DNA from 2 places in the Streptomyces sp. NPDC042371 genome. Region 1 is predicted to be linked to the other one. Evidence: riboswitches for the same ligand, from Rfam matches in the RefSeq annotation. Region 1 holds a riboswitch; the other holds the start of a gene.
The links. A riboswitch is a leader RNA that binds a small molecule or an ion and turns the genes downstream of it on or off. The one in region 1 is predicted to bind glycine.
Positions count from the first base shown of each region.

Region 1 (3,399 bases):
GCCGAGGCCCTCGACCTCCATGTTGCCGTACTGGGCGTCGGGGGATCCAGCCTGGCCGTGCCAGAGCAGCATCCACACCTGGTCGGTGGCGAGCGCGCGCAGCAGTGCCTCGTACGCGTCGTAACGCCCCGGCGTCACCTGGCGCAGCAACTGCTCGATGTGCCCGGCCGCGGCCGTGCCCGACGCACTCACCCGTAACCGCCCCTTCGTGACGAACTCGGCGACCCTATGGAAGACAGAGGAATGGAACCAGCTTAAGCGGCGATCCGGTGGTAGAAAGGCCGCACCTTCGCACGCAGCCAGTCGCCCACGGGGTCCTGCGCCACGTCGAGCAGCACCAGGTTCACCGGCCACGGGACCGGGGCCTGCCCCAGGGCACGGCCCAGCGCCTCCATGGGGAGGTCGCGCGCGTTGCCGTCCCAGGTGGACAGCTCGACGCCGACGAAGAGCGTCGGATCGTCCGTCTCCACGTGGGCCAGACAGCGGCGCGCCGTGAGCACGACTCCGGCGGCCTCGAACTCCCGTGCCGCGGCGCTCAGGAAGTCCACCGGGTCCTCCTGCCAGTCCGGCTCGAACAGCCGTACCCGGCCACCGGTGCTCGGGCCGTCCAGCTCGGTGCGGCCCGTCCGGCAGAGCTCGGCGACGGCGGGCGGCGGCAGCGGGACGCCGACGGTGCCGTCCGGGTTCAGCGCGATGCCCAGCTGCGGGGGGAGGCCGCGGGCGAACTCGACGGCGGGCGCCACGGTGCAGCCCATCCGGTCGGCCGCGTCGCCGAGGGCCTGGCGGAACTGCTGCTCGGAGGTGAAGACGGGGACGTACGCCTGGCCCTCGATCTCCAGAGTCGGCAGGTCCAGGGTGCCGCTCTCGGGGCTGCCGCCGTTCGGCAGCGGTACCCAGAGGTGGCTGCGGCCGAGCACCTCGACGATGCGGCCGCCCGCGGACGCGGGGGCGCCGAGTGAGGCCGCAAGGACCTCCTCCAGTTCGTTGCCCGGCCATCCGCCGTACGGATGGGCATGTGCCTGCGCCGGAAAGTCCATCTGTCCAACCCCTGCTCGCGACCGCTCTGCCTGCGGCTCGAACCCTAACGCCGGTCGGCTCAGCGGTCGAAGGCGATCACCCGCAGCACCCGCGCCGCCGCCCGGTCGAGCAGCACGGCCGAGCGGCAGCCGAACGGCAGGTCGCCGCGCTCGGTGGCGGCGACCAGCCGGCCGACCGTCCTGCGGTGGCGTGCGAACGCGTACCGCGAGACGCCACGGCCGCGCTCGTGCTGGCCCCGCAGCGCCGTGTCCACCGGGACGTCGAGCATCAGCAGGTGCAGGGCCGTGCCGCGCCGTGCGGCCTCGCGGGCGAGCCAGCGGCGCACCCAGGCCTGGGTGCCGCAGTCGTGCACGACGACGCTCTCACCGGAGCGCAGCGTGCGACGCAGCGTGGCGTAGTGCGCGAGGCGGACCAGGGGGCGGTAGGCCGCGTACGGCAGCAGGCGGGGCATCCGGTCGGCCCAGCGGTCGCGGGTGTCCTGGGAGTCGATGCGCGGGCCCGTGACGGCCTGCCGCATCAGGGTCGATTTCCCGCCGCCGGGCAGCCCGGAGACGACGACCAGGTCGCCCGCGCCGAACGTGAGGCGGTGCGGGCTGTGACCGGCCCGCTGCCGCAGATCGCGGACGACGGCGGCGGGCAGCCGACCGCAGCTCTCCGCGGCCGGGGCAGGAGCCTGCTTGGGCAGTGCCACCCCCGTGGAAGTGGCATAGAGACTCGTCCTGCTGCGCACCGTGATCGGCCTCCCCATAGCGGTCACGTACTGCTTCCCCCGCAAGTGTAAAGAGAAGGTAATGCGGCACAAGAGCACTCCGGGGTGACGGAACCCGCTGCCGGACACGGGTCCCCCTGAACAGAGTCGCGTGCAATGATGTGCCCGCCAACTCCATACAGGCCGTTTGAATCCGCGCGGGAGAGTCTCCGGAACCCAGCTTGTGCTGTGTGCCCGGGGCGCCGAAGGAGCAAGTCCCTCCCTTGAATCTCTCAGGCCCCGTACCGCGCGGGCGAGGCACATCTGAAAAGCGGACCGCCCGGCGGTCCCACCCAAGGTGCAAGCCGGACGTCCCGCACGACGGGACACTCCCGGCGAACCTCTCAGGTTCCGATGACAGATGGGGAGGATCGACCTCGCCCGTCATGCCCTGGGAGTTCCCTTCATGAGCACTGCCCCCCGTCTGACCGCCCTCGATGCCGTGCATCGCGCGCTCGGCGCGACCATGACCGACTTCGCGGGCTGGGACATGCCGCTGCGGTACGCCAGCGAGCGCGACGAGCACAACGCCGTGCGCACCAAGGCAGGGCTCTTCGACCTGTCGCACATGGGCGAGATCACCGTCAGCGGCCCCGAGGCCGTGGACTTCCTGAACTTCGCGCTGGTCGGCAACATCGGCTCCATCGGCGTCGGCCGCGCCCGCTACACCATGATCGTCGCCGAGGACGGCGGCATCCTGGACGACCTGATCGTCTACCGGCTCGGCGAGCCCGAGGCCCCCGAGTACATGGTCGTCGCCAATGCCTCCAACGCCCAGAACGTCCTGAACGAGCTGAGCAACCGCGCCGAGGAGTTCGACGTCGAGGTCCGCGACGACCGCGAGGCGTACGCGCTGCTCGCCGTCCAGGGCCCCGAGTCCCCCGGCATCCTGAAGTCGCTCACCGACGCGGACCTGGACGGCCTGAAGTACTACGCGGGCCTGCCCGGCACCGTCGCGGGCGTCTCCGCCCTCATCGCCCGCACGGGCTACACCGGCGAGGACGGTTTCGAGCTCTTCGTCGCCCCCTCCGACGCGGAGAAGCTGTGGGGCGCGCTGATGGAGGCAGGCACGCCCGTCGGCATGGTCCCGGCCGGTCTCTCCTGCCGCGACACGCTGCGCCTTGAGGCGGGCATGCCGCTGTACGGGCACGAGCTGACCGCCGAGCTGACGCCGTTCGACGCGGGCCTCGGCCGGGTCGTGAAGTTCGAGAAGACCAGCCAGTCGGACACCTTCCTCGGGCGCGCCGCGCTCGCCGCCGCCGCGGAGCGCGCCGAGACCGCGCCGCCGCGCAAACTGGTCGGCCTGATCGCCGAGGGCCGCCGCGTCCCGCGCGCCGGTTTCCCGGTGGTCGCGGACGGCAAGGTGATCGGCGAGGTCACCTCCGGCGCCCCGTCCCCGACGCTGGGCAAGCCGATCGCGATCGCGTACGTCGACGCGGAGCACGCCGCTCCCGGTACGGAGGGCGTGGGCGTGGACATCCGCGGCACCCACGAGCCCTACGAGGTCGTGGCGCTGCCGTTCTACAAGCGCCAGAAGTGACCCCCCGCACATCTTTCCCGTTCCGCAGCACACACCCGCGTACAGGAGAATTCAGGTCATGAGCAACCCCCAG
Region 1 is NZ_JBWKAP010000010.1:67,144-70,542, reverse strand. Features, by position in the region: gene AC068B_RS28800 (enhanced serine sensitivity protein SseB C-terminal domain-containing protein) at 1-192, opposite strand, end outside; gene AC068B_RS28795 (enhanced serine sensitivity protein SseB) at 255-1,037, opposite strand; gene AC068B_RS28790 (AAA family ATPase) at 1,097-1,786, opposite strand; glycine riboswitch at 1,936-2,044, shown strand; glycine riboswitch at 2,045-2,157, shown strand; gene gcvT (glycine cleavage system aminomethyltransferase GcvT) at 2,193-3,326, shown strand; gene gcvH (glycine cleavage system protein GcvH) at 3,385-3,399, shown strand, end outside.

Region 2 (3,399 bases), on a different contig from region 1:
CGGGCGCGAAGGGATGCAGCTGGCCGAACTCGGGCCAGGTGACCGGCTCCATCTCGGTGGTCGCGTTGAGCTTCATGGTGCAGGAGCCCAGCGGGATCATGCCGCGGTCCAGCGCGTAGTCGCGGTCGGCGAGCTTGCGCAGGTAGCGCAGCATCGCGGTCTCGGAGCGGTGCTGGTGGAAGACCGGGTGCGCCAGGTAGTCGTCGCCGCGCAGCAGGCCCTCGGGCAGCGTGTCCGCGGTGGCGGCGTCCAGCTCCTGGACATCGGCCTCGACCCCGAACGCGCCCCACACGGCGGCCAGCTGAGCCCGCGTCGTGGTCTCGTCGCAGGCGAGGGAGACGTGGTCGGCGTCGATCTGGTGGATGTTCACGCCGCCTTCGCGGGCGGCGGCGACGAGCTCCTCGGCCCTGCCCTCGACGCGCACGGTCAGCGTGTCGAAGTACGCGCCGTGGACGACCTCGACGCCACCGGCGGTGAGCCCGGCGGCGAGCAGCGTCGCGTACCGGTGGGTGCGCCGCGCAATGGACTTGAGGCCCTCGGGCCCGTGGTACACGGCGTACATTCCGGCCATGACGGCGAGCAGCACCTGAGCGGTACAGATGTTACTGGTGGCCTTCTCGCGGCGGATGTGCTGCTCACGGGTCTGCAGGGCGAGCCGGTAGGCCTTGTTGCCGTCGGCGTCGACGGAGACACCGACGAGCCGCCCCGGGAGGCTGCGCGCGAACTTCTCGCGCACCGCCATGTATCCGGCGTGCGGGCCGCCGAAGCCCATCGGTACGCCGAAGCGCTGCGTCGTGCCGACGGCGATGTCGGCGCCCAGCTCGCCGGGCGAGGTGAGCAGGGTGAGGGCGAGCAGGTCGGCGGCGACGGTGACGACTGCGCCGAGCTCGTGGGCCTCGTCAATGAGCGGCTTTATGTCCCGTACGGCACCGGAGGCGCCCGGGTACTGGACGAGCACGCCCACGACGCCGCGCTCGGCGACCTCGGCCGGAATGCCCTCGCTCAGATCGGCGACGACGATCTCTACGCCGGTGGGCTCGGCGCGGGTCTGGATGACGGCGATGGTCTGCGGCAGGGCGTCGGCGTCGACGACGAAGACGCCGTTCTTGACCTTGCCCATGCGGCGCGAAAGGGCCATGGCCTCCGCGGCGGCGGTGCCCTCGTCGAGGAGCGAGGCCCCGGAGGTGGGCAGGCCGGTCAGCTCGGCGACCATCGTCTGGAAGTTGAGGAGCGCCTCGAGCCTGCCCTGCGAGATCTCGGGCTGGTACGGCGTGTAGGCGGTGTACCAGGCCGGGTTCTCCATCACGTTCCGCAGGATGACCGGCGGGGTGAAGGTGCCGTAGTAGCCGAGTCCGATCATGGAATCGAGGACCTGGTTGCGGTCGGCGAGGGAGCGCAGCTCGGCCAGCACTTCGGCCTCGGTACGCGCGCCGGGCAGGTTCAGCGCCTCGGCGTTCTTGATCACATCCGGCACCGCGGCGGCCGTCAGCTCGTCGAGCGAGCCGTACCCGACCTGCGCGAGCATCTTGGCCCGCGCTTCCGCATCGGGCCCGATGTGCCGCTGCTCGAAGGGGATGCCCGCTTCGAGCTCGGAGAGCGGGATGCGATTGGTGGCAGTCATTGCGGAGGCCTCCTGGTCTGCACGACCTGCGAGGGGTACCACGGCGCGGGTACCCGGACGGCCTCCCCCTCTGTCATGTCAACCTGAGAGCTTCACAGGCCCGTCTTGCGACAGATCTGCTTTCACCGTCGGTGAGGAAGGGTTCCGAACGTGCCCGCCCGACGCCCGCCCTGCTTTCCAGAGTGACCTCGTCCGTGCGGTACGGGTGCCTGAGAGATTCCGGGGAGGATTTGCTCCTTCGGCGCCTCCGGGAAGTACGTTCCGGAGAGCTCTCCCGCACGGGGTCAGCAGCCAGGCGCCAGCCTACCAGCGAGGACCAGGACCGATCCCTCGAGTGGCCACCTGCCCCGAAGTGCTCTTTCGTAGTGACTACGAATGATTAAGGATGAGTTACGCCCGATTTCGACAAGCCGCGACCAGCTGGAGGGCCCGTGCAGACCGATATCGATCCGCGCAACCTGATCGGCCGCAAGGCGTTCGACCGGAACGGGGCGAAGATCGGCACGATCGACGAGGTCTACCTCGACGATGCCACCGGCGCACCGGAATGGGCAGCCATACGCACCGGTCTCTTCAGCCGGGACGCCTTCGTCCCCCTGGAACCCAGCGAACTCGTCGAGGACGGCACCCTGCGCATCCCCTTCGAACGGGCCCTGATCAGGGACGCCCCGGACTTCGGAGTGGGCCGCCACCTCTCTCCCGAGCAGGAGCTCCAGCTCTACCACCACTACGGCCTGGACACGACACCCCCGGGCACCCCGCCCGCCGCACCGCCCCCGGACCAGAACTTCGGCCAGGTCGCAGGTACCGAGACGCCCTGAAGCGACCTCATCCGGCAGCGGGGGCCGGGGGCGCGGCCACCAGCGGCAGCGGCTCCGCAGGCACCAGCTCCGGGTCGTCCGTACGGAACGTCCGCACCCGCCCCGGCGCCGAAAGCGGCGTCTCGAAGCGCACCGTCACCCGGCCCAGGCCGCTCCCCTGCACCCACCCGTGCCCGTACTCGGCATGCCGCACGTCGTGCCCGGCCGACCACCGTCTCTCCACCGGCGCCACCGGCTCTTCAGCACCCCCCTTCTCCGGCTCCTCCGGCCGCCCCGCCTCCCCGGACACGGCCTCGTCGCCCTCGCCCGGAGACGCCCCCTCCGCCCCGGCCTGCGCCTCGGCCTCCACCGCCGCCTGAGCCTGCGCCTGCGCCTGCGCCTGCGCGAAGAGGTCCTCCTGCGTGTAGTCCGCGAGGCCCGTGACGCCCACTCCCAGGAGCCGGACCCCGCCCGTGGTGTCCACGGCCTCCAGCAGCCGCGCCGCGGCCTCCCGCACCACCCCGGGGTCGTCCGTGGGCCCACGGAGCGTCTCGGAGCGCGTCAGCGTGGAGAAGTCGAACCTGCGCACCTTGAGCACGATGGTCCGCCCCGAGTGCCCCGCCGCCCGCAGCCGCTGCACACACCGCTCGGCGAGCCGCGCGACCTCCGCCCTGACCCGCACCCGGTCGTGGATGTCCACGTCGTACGTGTCCTCGACGCTGACCGACTTCGACTCCCGCTCGGCCACCACAGGCCGCTCGTCGTGCGCGAGCGCCATCGCGTACAGAGAGCCGCCGTGCGCCTTCCCCAGGAGCCGTACGAGCTCGTCCTCACCGGCCTCGGCGATCTCGGCGACCGTGAGGATCCCGGCCCGCCGCAGATGGTCGCCCGTGGCAGGCCCCACGCCGGGCAGCGTCCGCACCGGCATCGGGCCCAGGAGCGCCCGCTCCGTCCCCGGCGCTATGAGCTTGAGCCCGT
Region 2 is NZ_JBWKAP010000014.1:150,260-153,658, forward strand. Features, by position in the region: gene gcvP (aminomethyl-transferring glycine dehydrogenase) at 1-1,621, opposite strand, end outside; glycine riboswitch at 1,809-1,908, opposite strand; gene AC068B_RS34135 (PRC-barrel domain-containing protein) at 2,053-2,442, shown strand; gene AC068B_RS34140 (DNA polymerase IV) at 2,450-3,399, opposite strand, start outside.
Region 2: linked by a shared signal. The riboswitch ahead of gcvP (aminomethyl-transferring glycine dehydrogenase) and the one ahead of gcvT (glycine cleavage system aminomethyltransferase GcvT) in region 1 are both predicted to bind glycine.